Regions from separate parts of the Klebsiella sp. A52 genome, predicted to be linked through region 3. Evidence: predicted binding sites of a transcription regulator. Region 3 holds the regulator's gene; each other region holds the start of a gene.
What was found. Region 3 encodes Fur, which represses iron uptake genes when iron is present. Its sites were predicted from a motif close to ATAATAATGAGAACNACTATCAA; they were not measured.
Positions count from the first base shown of each region.

Region 1: KGA69_RS13290 (Nramp family divalent metal transporter) is a predicted target of Fur. The motif match lies at 2,297-2,319, and genes of this name have one in related genera.
Region 2: efeU (iron uptake transporter permease EfeU) is a predicted target of Fur. The motif match lies at 2,557-2,579, and genes of this name have one in related genera.

Region 1 is NZ_CP074437.1:2,794,880-2,799,100, reverse strand. It holds gene mgrA (L-glyceraldehyde 3-phosphate reductase) at 1-497, shown strand, start outside; gene KGA69_RS13295 (DUF2502 domain-containing protein) at 624-980, shown strand; gene KGA69_RS13290 (Nramp family divalent metal transporter) at 1,020-2,255, opposite strand; gene nupC (nucleoside permease NupC) at 2,601-3,803, shown strand; gene KGA69_RS13280 (EAL domain-containing protein) at 3,859-4,221, opposite strand, start outside.
Region 2 is NZ_CP074437.1:4,467,853-4,472,073, reverse strand. It holds gene KGA69_RS21195 (AI-2E family transporter) at 1-461, opposite strand, end outside; gene KGA69_RS21190 (DUF3574 domain-containing protein) at 703-1,137, shown strand; gene KGA69_RS21185 (NupC/NupG family nucleoside CNT transporter) at 1,171-2,355, opposite strand; gene efeU (iron uptake transporter permease EfeU) at 2,630-3,460, shown strand; gene efeO (iron uptake system protein EfeO) at 3,514-4,221, shown strand, end outside.
Region 3 is NZ_CP074437.1:4,910,287-4,914,507, forward strand. It holds gene ybfF (esterase) at 1-194, shown strand, start outside; gene ybfE (LexA regulated protein) at 328-621, shown strand; gene fldA (flavodoxin FldA) at 771-1,301, shown strand; gene fur (ferric iron uptake transcriptional regulator) at 1,594-2,046, shown strand; gene tcuR (tricarballylate utilization LysR family transcriptional regulator TcuR) at 2,159-3,085, shown strand; gene tcuA (FAD-dependent tricarballylate dehydrogenase TcuA) at 3,182-4,221, shown strand, end outside.

The DNA of each region.
Region 1 (4,221 bases), 2.1 Mb from region 3:
GTTTATCGAACTACCCGCTCGAGCTGGCACGTCAGGCTATCGCTATCCTCAACGATCTCGGCACGCCTTGCCTGATTCACCAACCCAAATATTCGATGTTTGAACGCTGGGTGGAAGAAGGATTATTAGCGATGCTGCAGGCCGAAGGCGTGGGAAGTATAGCGTTTTCACCGCTGGCTGGCGGCCAGTTGACCAACCGCTATCTAAACGGTATTCCGCCAGACTCGCGCGCAGCCAGCAATAGCCGTTTTTTACAGCCGGAACAGCTCACCGCCGAGCGGCTGGAAAAAGTCCGCCAGCTTGACGCCATTGCCGGGCGCCGCGGACAGAAGCTATCACAGATGGCCCTGGCCTGGGTGCTGCGTGAAGATAAAGTGACGTCAGTGCTGATCGGCGCCAGTAAAACGGCGCAACTGGACGATGCCGTGGGTATGTTAAGCAATCGTCGGTTCAGCGCTGAAGAGTGCGCCGCCATTGATGCGATCCTTGCGGTGTAAACTCATTTTTACTTTGGCAAAAAGTGCTATTTCTTGCGATTTAAGAGTTCCCTGATGCTACGCCTCTTTACCGGCTCGTAATATCTGGTTAACAGGTCATTAAGACCCGATCGTGAGGAGAAGAGTATGTTCAGGTCACTGATTCTGGCTGCGGTACTGCTGGCGTGCGCGCCGGTTATCGCCAATGCTGGTGAAATCACCCTGCTGCCATCGGTAAAATTACAAATTGGCGATCGTGACGGTTACGGTAACTACTGGGACGGTGGCGGCTGGCGCGACCGTGATTACTGGCGTCGTCATTATGAATGGCGCGATCACCGCTGGCATCGCCATGATAACGGCTGGCATCGCGGTTGGGATAAACGCGGCTGGGATCGCGGTCGTGCTTACGAGCGCGGCTATCGCGAAGGCTGGAACGATCGCCGTGGCGGCTGGGGCCGAGGCCCTGGCGGCGGGCGCGGACATGGTCACGGGCACCACTAATTGATAAAGGGAGCGAAAGCTCCCTTTTTTGTTGCCGTATTAATCTAATGCGGAACCAATAATCAGCCAGCCGTTCAGCGCCACCACAATCGCCACAATCAGCCAACCGATGCGTTTTACCCAGCGACTGTTTACCAGATCGCCCATTAACCGCGCATCGCTGGTAAAAATCAGCAGCGGCACCAGCGCCAGCGCAATCCCGAAGCTCAGCAATACCTGGCTCATCACCAGGATACGCGTTGGATCCAGCCCCATCATAATCACGATAAACGACGGCAGCATGGTGATAGTCCGGCGAAACCACAGCGGAATATGGAAGCGGATAAACCCCTGCATCACGACCTGCCCGGCAAGCGTTCCGACTACCGTCGACGAGAGACCGGCGGCAACCAGACTGAGACCAAAAATCGTCGCGGCGGCATGGCTAAGCAGCGGTTCGAGAGTTAAATAAGCCTGGTCGAGATCGGCCACGCCGGTGTGGCCGTTGAAGTGAAACGCAGCGGCGGCGGTCGCCATCATCGCCAGGTTAACGAAGCCGGCAATGGTCATTGCAATCGCCACGTCCCAACGCGTGGCGTTATAGCGTTCTTTGCGCGAGCCGTCGTGCAGGTTTTGCGTCAGCGATGAGTGCAGATAGATAACGTGCGGCATAATCGTCGCCCCGAGAACCCCGGCGGCAAGGAATACCGCTTCGCCATTCGGCAGGCTCGGAATAATCATGCCTTTGGCCAGCGGCGCTAACGCCGGCTGCGAGAAGATAAGCTCGACCACATACGCCACCGCCACAAACAGCAGCAGCCCGCCGATGACTTTTTCCAGCGGTTTCTGCCCGCGACGCTGCAACATCAGGATCAGGAAGGTGGCGACGCCGGTCAGCACCGCCCCCTGTAATAAGGAAACGCCGAGCAGCAGCTTAAAGCCGATGGCCGCGCCGATGAATTCAGCCAGATCGGTCGCCATGGCGATAATTTCCGCCTGTATCCAGTAAAACCACACCACCGGGCGCGGGTAATGGTCGCGGATCTGTTCCGCGAGGTTTTTACCGGTGGCGATACCGAGCTTGGCCGATAACACCTGAATCAGCATCGCCATCAGGTTCGCCCATACCACTACCCATAACAATTGATAGCCAAAGCTGGCGCCAGCCTGGATATTCGTGGCGAAGTTACCCGGATCGATGTAGCCGATGGCAGCAATGAATGCGGGCCCCATCAGTGCGAGCCTCATCTTGCGCGCTGCGCGACCGCTGCTATTCTCAACGCGACTGTTAGTCATTTTCTGCCCCTGGAAATATAGCCTTTGCTATGTTTAATGCTATCAAAATGCGAATGATTATCAAGTTCATTTAGAAAGGTGATAATGATTGCTTTGATAGGAGGGAACGATAGCAGGCCAAATAACGAAACGGGCGTGAAGCTGTCGACAACGCGCCTTTCATCAGATTAGTACATTAATGCAACTTTTAATACCTTTGCATAACATAACAAAAATGTACGATTGATCACTATTTTTGTTATTGGTCACATATCCTTGCAATAGTGTGGATTCGATCTCGTTTTATTTAGGCTTGTTGCATAGAATGTGCACGGAAATTTAACCTGCCTCATATTTGGAGCAAATATGGACCGCGTCTTGCATTTTGTCCTCGCGATCGTTGTGGTGGCTATACTGGCCTTGCTGGTCAGTCACAACCGTAAGCAGATCCGCATTCGTTATGTTATTCAATTACTTGTTATTGAAGTTTTGCTGGCCTGGTTCTTCCTGAACTCCGATGTCGGTCTGGGTTTCGTGAAAGGCTTTTCTGAGATGTTCGAGAAACTTCTCGGTTTCGCCAACGAAGGCACCAACTTCGTATTCGGTAACATGAACGATAAAGGTCTGGCCTTCTTCTTCCTGAAGGTTTTGTGCCCAATCGTCTTTATTTCCGCGCTGATTGGTATTTTACAGCATATTCGCATTCTGCCGATTGTCATCCGCGCGATCGGTACCGTGCTGTCGAAAGTTAACGGCATGGGTAAACTGGAATCTTTCAACGCCGTTAGCTCGCTGATCCTCGGCCAGTCGGAAAACTTCATCGCCTATAAAGATATTCTCGGCAAAATGTCGCGCAACCGTATGTACACCATGGCGGCAACCGCGATGTCTACCGTTTCGATGTCCATCGTCGGCGCCTATATGACTATGCTGCAGCCGAAGTATGTGGTTGCCGCGCTGGTGCTCAACATGTTCAGCACCTTTATTGTTCTGTCGCTGATTAACCCGTATCGCGTTGAGCAGAGCGAAGAAAACCTGCAGATGTCCAATCTGCACGAAGGTCAGAGCTTCTTCGAAATGCTGGGCGAATACATTCTGGCAGGCTTTAAAGTAGCGATTATCGTTGCGGCGATGCTGATCGGCTTTATCGCGCTGATTTCCGCGCTCAACGCCCTGTTCGCCACCGTCACCGGCTGGTTTGGCTACAGCATCTCCTTCCAGGGGATCCTCGGCTACATCTTCTACCCGGTTGCGTGGGTGATGGGTGTGCCGGCGAGCGAAGCGCTGCAGGTAGGCAGTATCATGGCGACCAAACTGGTGTCTAACGAATTCGTGGCGATGATGGATCTGCAGAAAGTGGCAGCGACGCTCTCCCCGCGTGCGGAAGGTATCATCTCCATCTTCCTGGTCTCCTTCGCCAACTTCTCTTCTATCGGCATCATCGCCGGGGCGATTAAAGGCCTGAATGAAGAGCAAGGTAACGTGGTTTCTCGCTTTGGTCTGAAACTGGTTTACGGTTCCACGCTGGTCAGCGTGTTGTCAGCCTCTATCGCTGCGCTGGTACTGTAATCACAAACAGACGTTAATAAAATAACAAGCCGGGCTGCAGTATCGCCCGGCTTTTTTACGCCTTCAATTCGCTTAACGGCTGCGGTTTGCCAATCAGGTAGCCCTGCAAATAATCGACGCCCAGCGCCAACAGCATCGCCTTTTGCGCCTGAGTCTCTACGTACTCTGCGACGACCGTTAACTGTTTCGCCCGCGCGATTTCGATAATGGATTTCACGATAATCGCATCAAGCTGGTCGCTCTCGATTTCGTGCACGAAGCAGCCGTCAATTTTTACGATATCCGCCTGCAGGCTCTTCAGACGCTCATAGTTGGCGTAGCCGGTACCGAAGTCATCAATGGCGATAGCGCAACCGAACTCACTCAGCAGCTGAATATTATGCATGCTGGTATCCGCATTCGAGAACGCCTGCTCTTC
Region 2 (4,221 bases), 440 kb from region 3:
ATTTGCGTGTGATAACTGCTCAGTACCGCCGGCAGGTCCGCCGAGGCCTTCAGCCAGAACGCATACAGCTTACCGCCGACGAGTGGAATAGAGGCGACGTTGGCCGATGGCGGCGGCAGCGTCAGATCGCTGCCGCTGACCTTATCAATCAGGCTACCGGCGCTTTCGCCAAGCGAGGTCACCATGAAAATGGTCGGGATGACGATAATCAGCAGGCCGAATAATACCAATATAGTTGATGCCAGCCCCTGTCGCCCGCCGATACGTCGCGCGATGTGTTGATGTAAAGGGTAGAGGGTGACGGCCAGGATCAGCGCCCATAGCATCATGTTCAGGAACGGCGAGAAGACGGTAAAGCAGAAGGAGGCCAGCGCCAGTATCAAGCCGAACTTAATAAACATATCGAGAAAGCGGGTGACAATTCTTTTCTCAATATTAGCTAACTCATTATTTTCTATCATGAATTATTCCAGTTGTTATTTTACGCGGCCGCCAGGCCAGTTAAAAACGCTCAACTATAGAGAAGTCTTTGAAATAAAAAACGCAGGAAATAATTTAAAAAAGAATTTCGCCCAGGCTGTGTTTATCAGTGTAGAACAAAAGAAAATACGCCGTATCGCCAGAGAGTAATGTTCGCGCTGCTCTTGCTAATTCACTGAAAATACGCTGATATCTGGGTACAAAAAACAATGAGGATAGCAAATGAAATTACCCCAAACCGCCGCGGCGCTGATCGTTGCCGCACTGTTGACAGGATGCGTGGCGCCATCCGAGAAAAGCGCCGCGCGCGTTGATAATAACGTCTGCCCGGCGGACAACGCGATGGTGCAAACCACCCTTTATTTCGGCCTTAGCCGGCCAGCGGGGAAAGATATTACCGCCCAGGAGTGGCAGCAGTTTGTCGACCGCGATGTGACGCCGCGTTTTCGCGATGGCCTGACGGTTTTTGATGCCCGCGGCCAGTGGTTAGGTAACAATGGCACAGTGGCCCGCGAGTCCAGTAAGGCGCTGATGCTGATTCACAGCAATGATGCGAAAAGTGAGCAGGGGATTGAAGCGCTGCGTAATACGTATAAGACGCGATTCGCCCAGGAGTCCGTTATGCGCGTTGATCAGCCGGTGTGCGTACATTTCTGACGAACAGGGCGGGGAGAGCCCCCGCCCGACGAGTTACAGCACCAGCCCGGCAAAACTGGCGGACAGCAGGCTAACCAGCGTCGCGCCATAGACCAGACGCAGGCCGAAGCGGGAAACGGTGTTGCCCTGTTGCTCGTTAAGCCCTTTAATCGCCCCGGCAATGATGCCAATGGAGGCGAAGTTGGCGAACGAGACGAGAAACACGGAAAGGATCCCTAGCCCGCGCGGCGTCATGCTGGCGGCAATTTTCTGCAGCTCGATCATCGCCACGAATTCGTTAGCGACCAGCTTGGTGGCCATAATACTCCCGGCATTTAGCGCGTCGCTTAATGGAATACCCACCAGCCACGCCAGCGGATAAAACACGTAACCGAGAATTTGCTGGAAGCTTAGGCCGAAAATGGTCGCAAATAACGCATTAACGGCGCTAATCAGGGCGATAAAACCGATTAGCATCGCCAGAATAATCATCGCCACCTTAAAGCCCGCCAGGATATATTCGCCCAGCATTTCAAAGAAACTCTGCGATTCATGCATCTTTTCAAGCTTTATTTCAGCTTCGCTGCCGGGGCGCGTAGGGTTAATAATCGACAGCACAATAAAGGTGCTGAACATATTAAGAATCAACGCCGCCACCACGTATTTCGCATCAAGCATGGTCATATAGGCGCCGACGATCGACAGCGATACCGTTGACATGGCGGTCGCCGCCATCGTGAACAGGCGACGCGGAGAGAGGTCCCCGAGTACGCCTTTGTAAGCAATAAAGTTTTCCGACTGGCCGAGGATCAGCGAGCTGACGGCATTGAATGATTCCAGCTTGCCCATGCCGTTCACCTTCGACAGCAGGGTGCCGATCAGACGAATAAAGATCGGCAGAATACGCCAGTGTTGCAGAATACCTATCAGCGCGGAAATAAAGACGATTGGACACAGTACGCCGAGGAAAATAAAGGCCAGCCCTTTTTCACCCATCCCGCCAAATACGAAGTTGGTCCCTTCAGCGGCGAACCCGAGTAACGAGGCAAAAAAGCCTGAAATATTTTTCACTACCCATAACCCGCTTTCGGCGTGAAGGAAAAAGAAAGCCAGGGTGATTTCAATAATAATTAACTGCAGAATGTAGCGAATGCGGATTTTTTGACGGTCATAGCTGGCAAGCCAGGCGAGGGCGAGAATAACCGCCAGCGCCAGCAGGAAATGCAAAATTTGAGTCATGTTATTTATTTCGCAGATAAATCAGGACCGCCATTTAGCCACAGCGCTATGGTCCGGTAAATATGCGACATAAAAAATCATGCTATTTGCCATTTTAATGCTTAGCTGGTGAGATATTTTCGTAAGTGACTATTTTGTAGCGATTAATTTACAACTTGTCATCATTCCCTGAACATTTCGCTTGTGTTTCTCATTGTTGTAATGATAATCACTATCATAAATATTTACCTATCTTTGCATCCGTTGACTGCGGTTCACATTTAAGGGTTTCGGCATGTTTGTTCCATTTCTCATCATGTTACGCGAAGGGCTGGAAGCCGCGCTGATTGTCAGCCTGATTGCCAGCTATTTAAAACGAACCCAGCGCGGCAGCTGGATCGGCGTCATGTGGATTGGCGTATTCCTCGCGGCGGCGCTCTGTCTCGGGTTGGGGATTTTTATCAACGAGACCACCGGAGAATTTCCGCAGCGCGAGCAGGAACTGTTTGAAGGCATCGTGGCGGTGATAGCGGTATTTATCCTCACCTGGATGGTGTTCTGGATGCGTAAAGTGTCGCGCAACGTCAAACAACAGCTGGAGCAGGCGGTGGATAACGCGCTACAGCGCGGGAATAACCACGGCTGGGCGCTGGTGATGATGGTGTTTTTTGCGGTTGCCCGCGAAGGCCTGGAGTCGGTTTTTTTCCTGCTGGCGGCATTCCAGCAGGATGTGGGCATCTGGCCGCCGCTGGGGGCGATGCTCGGGCTGGCGACGGCGGTAGTATTAGGTTTCCTGCTTTACTGGGGCGGTATCCGTCTTAATCTCGGCGTGTTCTTCAAATGGACCAGTCTGTTTATCCTGCTGGTGGCGGCTGGTCTGGCCGCCGGGGCGATTCGCGCCTTCCACGAGGCGGGATTGTGGAATTACTTCCAGAATGTCGCCTTTGACCTTAGCAACGTGGTATCGACGCATACGCTGTTCGGCACGCTGCTGGAAGGCATCTTTGGTTATCAGGAGACGCCCACCGTCAGTGAAGTGGCGGTTTATCTCCTCTATTTGATCCCGGCGCTGGTGTGCTTTGCCTTGCCGCCGGGCAGCAAAACGACAGCATCGCGAGCCGCGTAATTCAGGCGCCGCTGATTAATATAGTTACAACATACTTTTCGAAAGGGATGGTCATGATGATTCATTTTCGCCGTACTGCGCTGCAGTTAACCGTCGCCGCGCTGTTCAGTTCCGCCTTTTACGCTCAGGCTGCGGATATTCCGCAGGTCAAAGTTACCGTCAACGATAAGCAGTGCGAACCTATGCAGGTAACGGTGAAGGCGGGTAAAACCCAGTTCATCATCCAGAACCACAGCCAGAAAGCGCTGGAGTGGGAGATCCTGAAAGGGGTAATGGTGGTCGAGGAGCGGGAAAACATCGCGCCAGGATTCACGCAAAAATTGACGGCTAACCTGCAGCCGGGCGAATACGATATGACCTGTGGCCTGCTGACTAACCCGAAAGGTAAGCTGATTGTCACCGGTGAAACCAGCAAAGATGCGGCGAAAGCCGATGCGGTGCTGAGTCTTGGCGAGGCGATTACTGCCTATAAAGCCTACGTCACCGCGGAGACAGCGCAGCTGGTTAGCGGTACTAAAGCCTTTACCGATGCGGTAAAAGCCGGTGATATCGAGAAAGCGAAGGCGCTGTATGCCCCGACCCGGCAGCACTACGAGCGCATCGAACCGATTGCCGAACTGTTCTCCGACCTCGACGGCAGCATTGACGCCCGTGAAGATGATTTCGAGAAAAAAGCCGAAGACCCGAAATTTACCGGCTTCCACCGTCTGGAAAAAGCGCTGTTTGGCGATAACAGCGTGAAGGGAATGGAAAACTATGCC
Region 3 (4,221 bases):
GGCCGCACCCGGCGCAATTTATTCCCGGCGGCAACTCCCCTTATGTCACCGATGAATACCGCGACGCGCTGCTGGCGCAGTTCCCGCAGGCCCGCGCTCACGTCATTGCCGGCGCCGGACACTGGGTGCATGCGGAAAAACCCGAGGCGGTTTTACGCGCAATTCGCCGTTATCTGAGCACAATTGAAGCCTGAGTGGCTAAAAAACGCCCGACCGCGCGGCATAATGCCCGCGGTCGTTGGCGCGGCGGTTCGCCTGATGTATTATGGCGCGCTATCTGCGCCGGCTATAGCCCGGCAGCTTGTTTCCCCGAAGTCACTCTGAATCATGGCAAAAGAACAAACGGACCGAACGACATTAGATTTGTTCGCAAATGAGCGTCGCCCGGGTAGACCGAAAACCAATCCGCTTTCGCGCGATGAACAACTGCGCATCAACAAACGCAATCAGCTCAAACGCGATAAAGTTCGCGGCTTGAAGCGCGTTGAGTTGAAGCTCAACGCCGATGCGGTCGACGCGCTTAATGAGCTGGCGGAAGCCCGCAACATGAGCCGCAGCGATCTTATCGAAGAGATGCTGATGCACCAACTGGCCTGCCTGCGTAATCAGGGCGAAGTCTGAAAAACGCAAAAAAATCGCTTTCATGTAGCAGAGTGTGCACCAGGACGTTATTGCTGTTTCCGCGCCCTTCCCTGTTCTGCTATGATTGCCGTTAACTGTAGGCATAATGCCACTACCACATCATTAAGTTTCAAGAGGTTATTTTACTCATGGCAATCATCGGCATCTTTTTTGGCAGCGACACCGGCAACACCGAAAATATTGCAAAAATGATCCAAAAGCAGCTCGGTAAAGACGTTGCTGAAGTTCACGACATTGCCAAGAGCAGCAAAGAAGATCTGGAAAGCCACGATATTCTGCTGCTCGGCATCCCAACCTGGTACTACGGCGAAGCGCAGTGCGACTGGGACGACTTCTTCCCGACGCTGGAAGAGATCGACTTCAACGGTAAGCTGGTAGCCGTGTTTGGCTGCGGCGACCAGGAAGATTACGCAGAATACTTCTGCGATGCGCTGGGCACCATTCGTGACATCATTGAACCGCGCGGCGCAACCATCGTTGGCCACTGGCCGACCGCGGGCTACCACTTTGAAGCTTCTAAAGGCCTGGCAGACGACGATCACTTCGTAGGTCTGGCGATTGATGAAGACCGTCAGCCGGAACTGACCAACGAGCGCGTTGAGAAGTGGGTGAAGCAGATTTCCGAAGAGCTGCATCTGGAAGAAATCAAAAACGCCTAAGAATCAAACAGCGCAGCTATTAAGCTGCGCTGAATTAATAGATAAAAGCAATCAAACTAATAGCTACAAGTTTTTAACTTTTCATCACATATCTGTACAATGTCCTCTGATTCCACGAGGTCACGTGACACAGTTTGTAGCTGGTAATTCGTTTTTGACAGCTTACAAGGCGCGATGGTTGCAGTTTTCATTTCAGAGTTGCAGCTCTATAATGAGACGCATTACATCGGGTGATTCTCTGTATTGCTTCCCTTTGAAGGAAGCCGATCTTTAGCAACAGGACAGATTCCGCATGACTGACAACAATATCGCATTAAAGAAGGCTGGCCTGAAAGTCACACTTCCCCGACTGAAAATTCTGGAAGTGTTGCAGGAACCGGATAACCATCACGTCAGTGCGGAAGATTTATATAAACGCCTGATCGATATGGGTGAAGAGATTGGTCTGGCTACCGTTTACCGCGTGCTGAACCAGTTCGACGATGCAGGCATCGTGACTCGTCACAACTTCGAAGGCGGTAAATCCGTATTCGAGCTGACTCAGCAGCACCACCACGATCACCTGATTTGCCTCGATTGCGGCAAAGTGATCGAGTTCAGCGATGATTCTATCGAATCCCGCCAACGTGAAATTGCTGCGCAACACGGCATCCGCTTAACCAACCACAGCCTGTACCTGTACGGCCACTGTGCGGAAGGCGACTGCCGCGAAGATGAACATGCCCACGATGCGGTGAATAAATAATTTCCCGTCTCGTTTGTTGTAAAAAGCCAACCTCAAGGTTGGCTTTTTTATGGGCGAAATCCACCGGCATGCGTATTCTGTCAGAGCATAACGCCTTGTACGGAGAGTCAATATGGAGCTGCGCCAGCTACGCTATTTTGTCCGCATTGTGGAAACCGGCAGTATGGGCCGCGCCGCGCTCGATCTGAATATTGGCGTCTCTGCGCTCAGCCAGCAAATGGCGCGTCTGGAAAATGAACTCGCTATCCGCCTGCTGCAACGGACTTCGCGCGGCGTAATGCCCACCAGCGCCGGCCTCGCCTTTTACTCGCAGGCGCAACTGGCGCTGCGCCATGCTGACGATGCCATTCTCGCCGCGCGTGAAGCGCGCCTTTCCGGTCACGTCAGCGTCGGTATGGCGCCGAGCACCGCTTCTGTACTGGGCGTACCTTTTATCAACGCCATGCGCGAAAGCTACGCCGACGTCCGCCTGCACCTGGTGGAGAGCCTCTCCGGCAATCTGGAACGGATGATCAACACCCGCCAGCTCGATTTAGCCATCGTTTTCCAGAAAGAGAAGATCCTGCGCTGGAGCGCCCGACCCATTCTTGAGGAACGTCTGTTCCTGATTGGCGCCCATGACGTGCTGGCGCCGCTGCCCGGCGATAGCATCTCCCCGAACCAACTGGCCGCCATCCCGCTGATTATGCCAAGCCAGGGGCATGGCCTGCGCGGCAGGCTGGACGCTATTTGCCAGGAGCACGCCATCAACGTTGACGTGGTGGCTGAAATCGATGGCCTGGCCCTGCTGATGCGCGCCGTTCGTGACGGGCTCGGCGCCACGCTGCAGCCGGGCGCGGCGATTTCTCATCTCGACAGCCAGGCGCTAAGAGTGATCGGCGTCGATAATCCGGTACTTAGCCGACCGAATTTTCTGGTCAGTCTTTCCGATGACGAACTCACCCCGGCAGGCCTTGCGGCACGGGTAATGCTGGCAAAAGTCATGCGCCAGCTAGTTGAATCCGGCAACTGGCCGGGCGCCAGTCTTTACACACACTAAACCCCCCTTTAGCTTTACGCCATAGCGCCTGCCGCCCCTGCACCTTACATTTCCATTACAAATTTAACAATTAGTCAAAGCGTAATGGAGCCGATAATGGTGGATGTACTGGTGATTGGCGGCGGCAACGCCGCGTTATGCGCCGCCTTAACCGCCCGGGAAGCAGGCGCATCCGTACTGCTGCTGGAAGCCGCGCCGCGGGAATGGCGGGGCGGTAACTCTCAGCACACGCGTAATCTGCGTTGTATGCACGATGCGCCGCAGGATGTCTTAGTCGACAGCTATCCGGAAGAAGAATACTGGCAGGATCTGCTGCGCGTTACCGACGGCAATACCAACGAAGCGCTGGCCCGTCTGGTGATCCGCACCTCGTCGCACTGTCGGGACTGGATGCGCCGCCATGGCGTTAACTTTCAACCGCCGTTATCCGGCGCCCTGCACGTCGCCCGCACTAACGCCTTTTTTATGGGCGGCGGCAAAGCCCTGGTCAATGCCTATTACCGCAGCGCCGAACAGATGGGCGTACAGATCCGCTATAACACCCCGGTACAGGCGCTTGAATTACGTGATGGCGAATTCGTCGCCGCGCTGGCAGGCACTGAGCGGATCGCCGCTAAAACCTGCGTGCTCGCCGCCGGCGGTTTTGAATCTAACCGCGAGTGGCTGCGCGAAGCCTGGGGGCAAAATGAGCGCGGCGAATGGCCTGCAGACAACTTTCTCATCCGCGGCACCCGTTTTAATCAGGGAGTGCTGCTCAAATTTATGATCGATGCCGGGGCCGATATCATCGGCGATCCTTCACAGTCGCACTGCGTCGCCATTGACGCCCGGGCGCCGCTCTATGACGGCGGCATCTGTACCCGCGTCGACTGCGTGTCGCTGGGGGTGGTGGTGAACCGCGATGCCGAGCGCTTTTATGATGAAGGGGAAGATTTCTGGCCCAAACGTTACGCCATCTGGGGCCGTCTGGTCGCCCACCAGCCGGGGCAAATCGGCTATTCGATCATCGACAGCAAAGCCGTTGGACAATTTATGCCGCCGGTATTTCCGGGCGCCCAGGCCAATACCATCGCAGAACTGGCGCGCCAATTGGGGCTGGACGGCGAACGTTTGTCACAGACCATCGCCAGCTACAA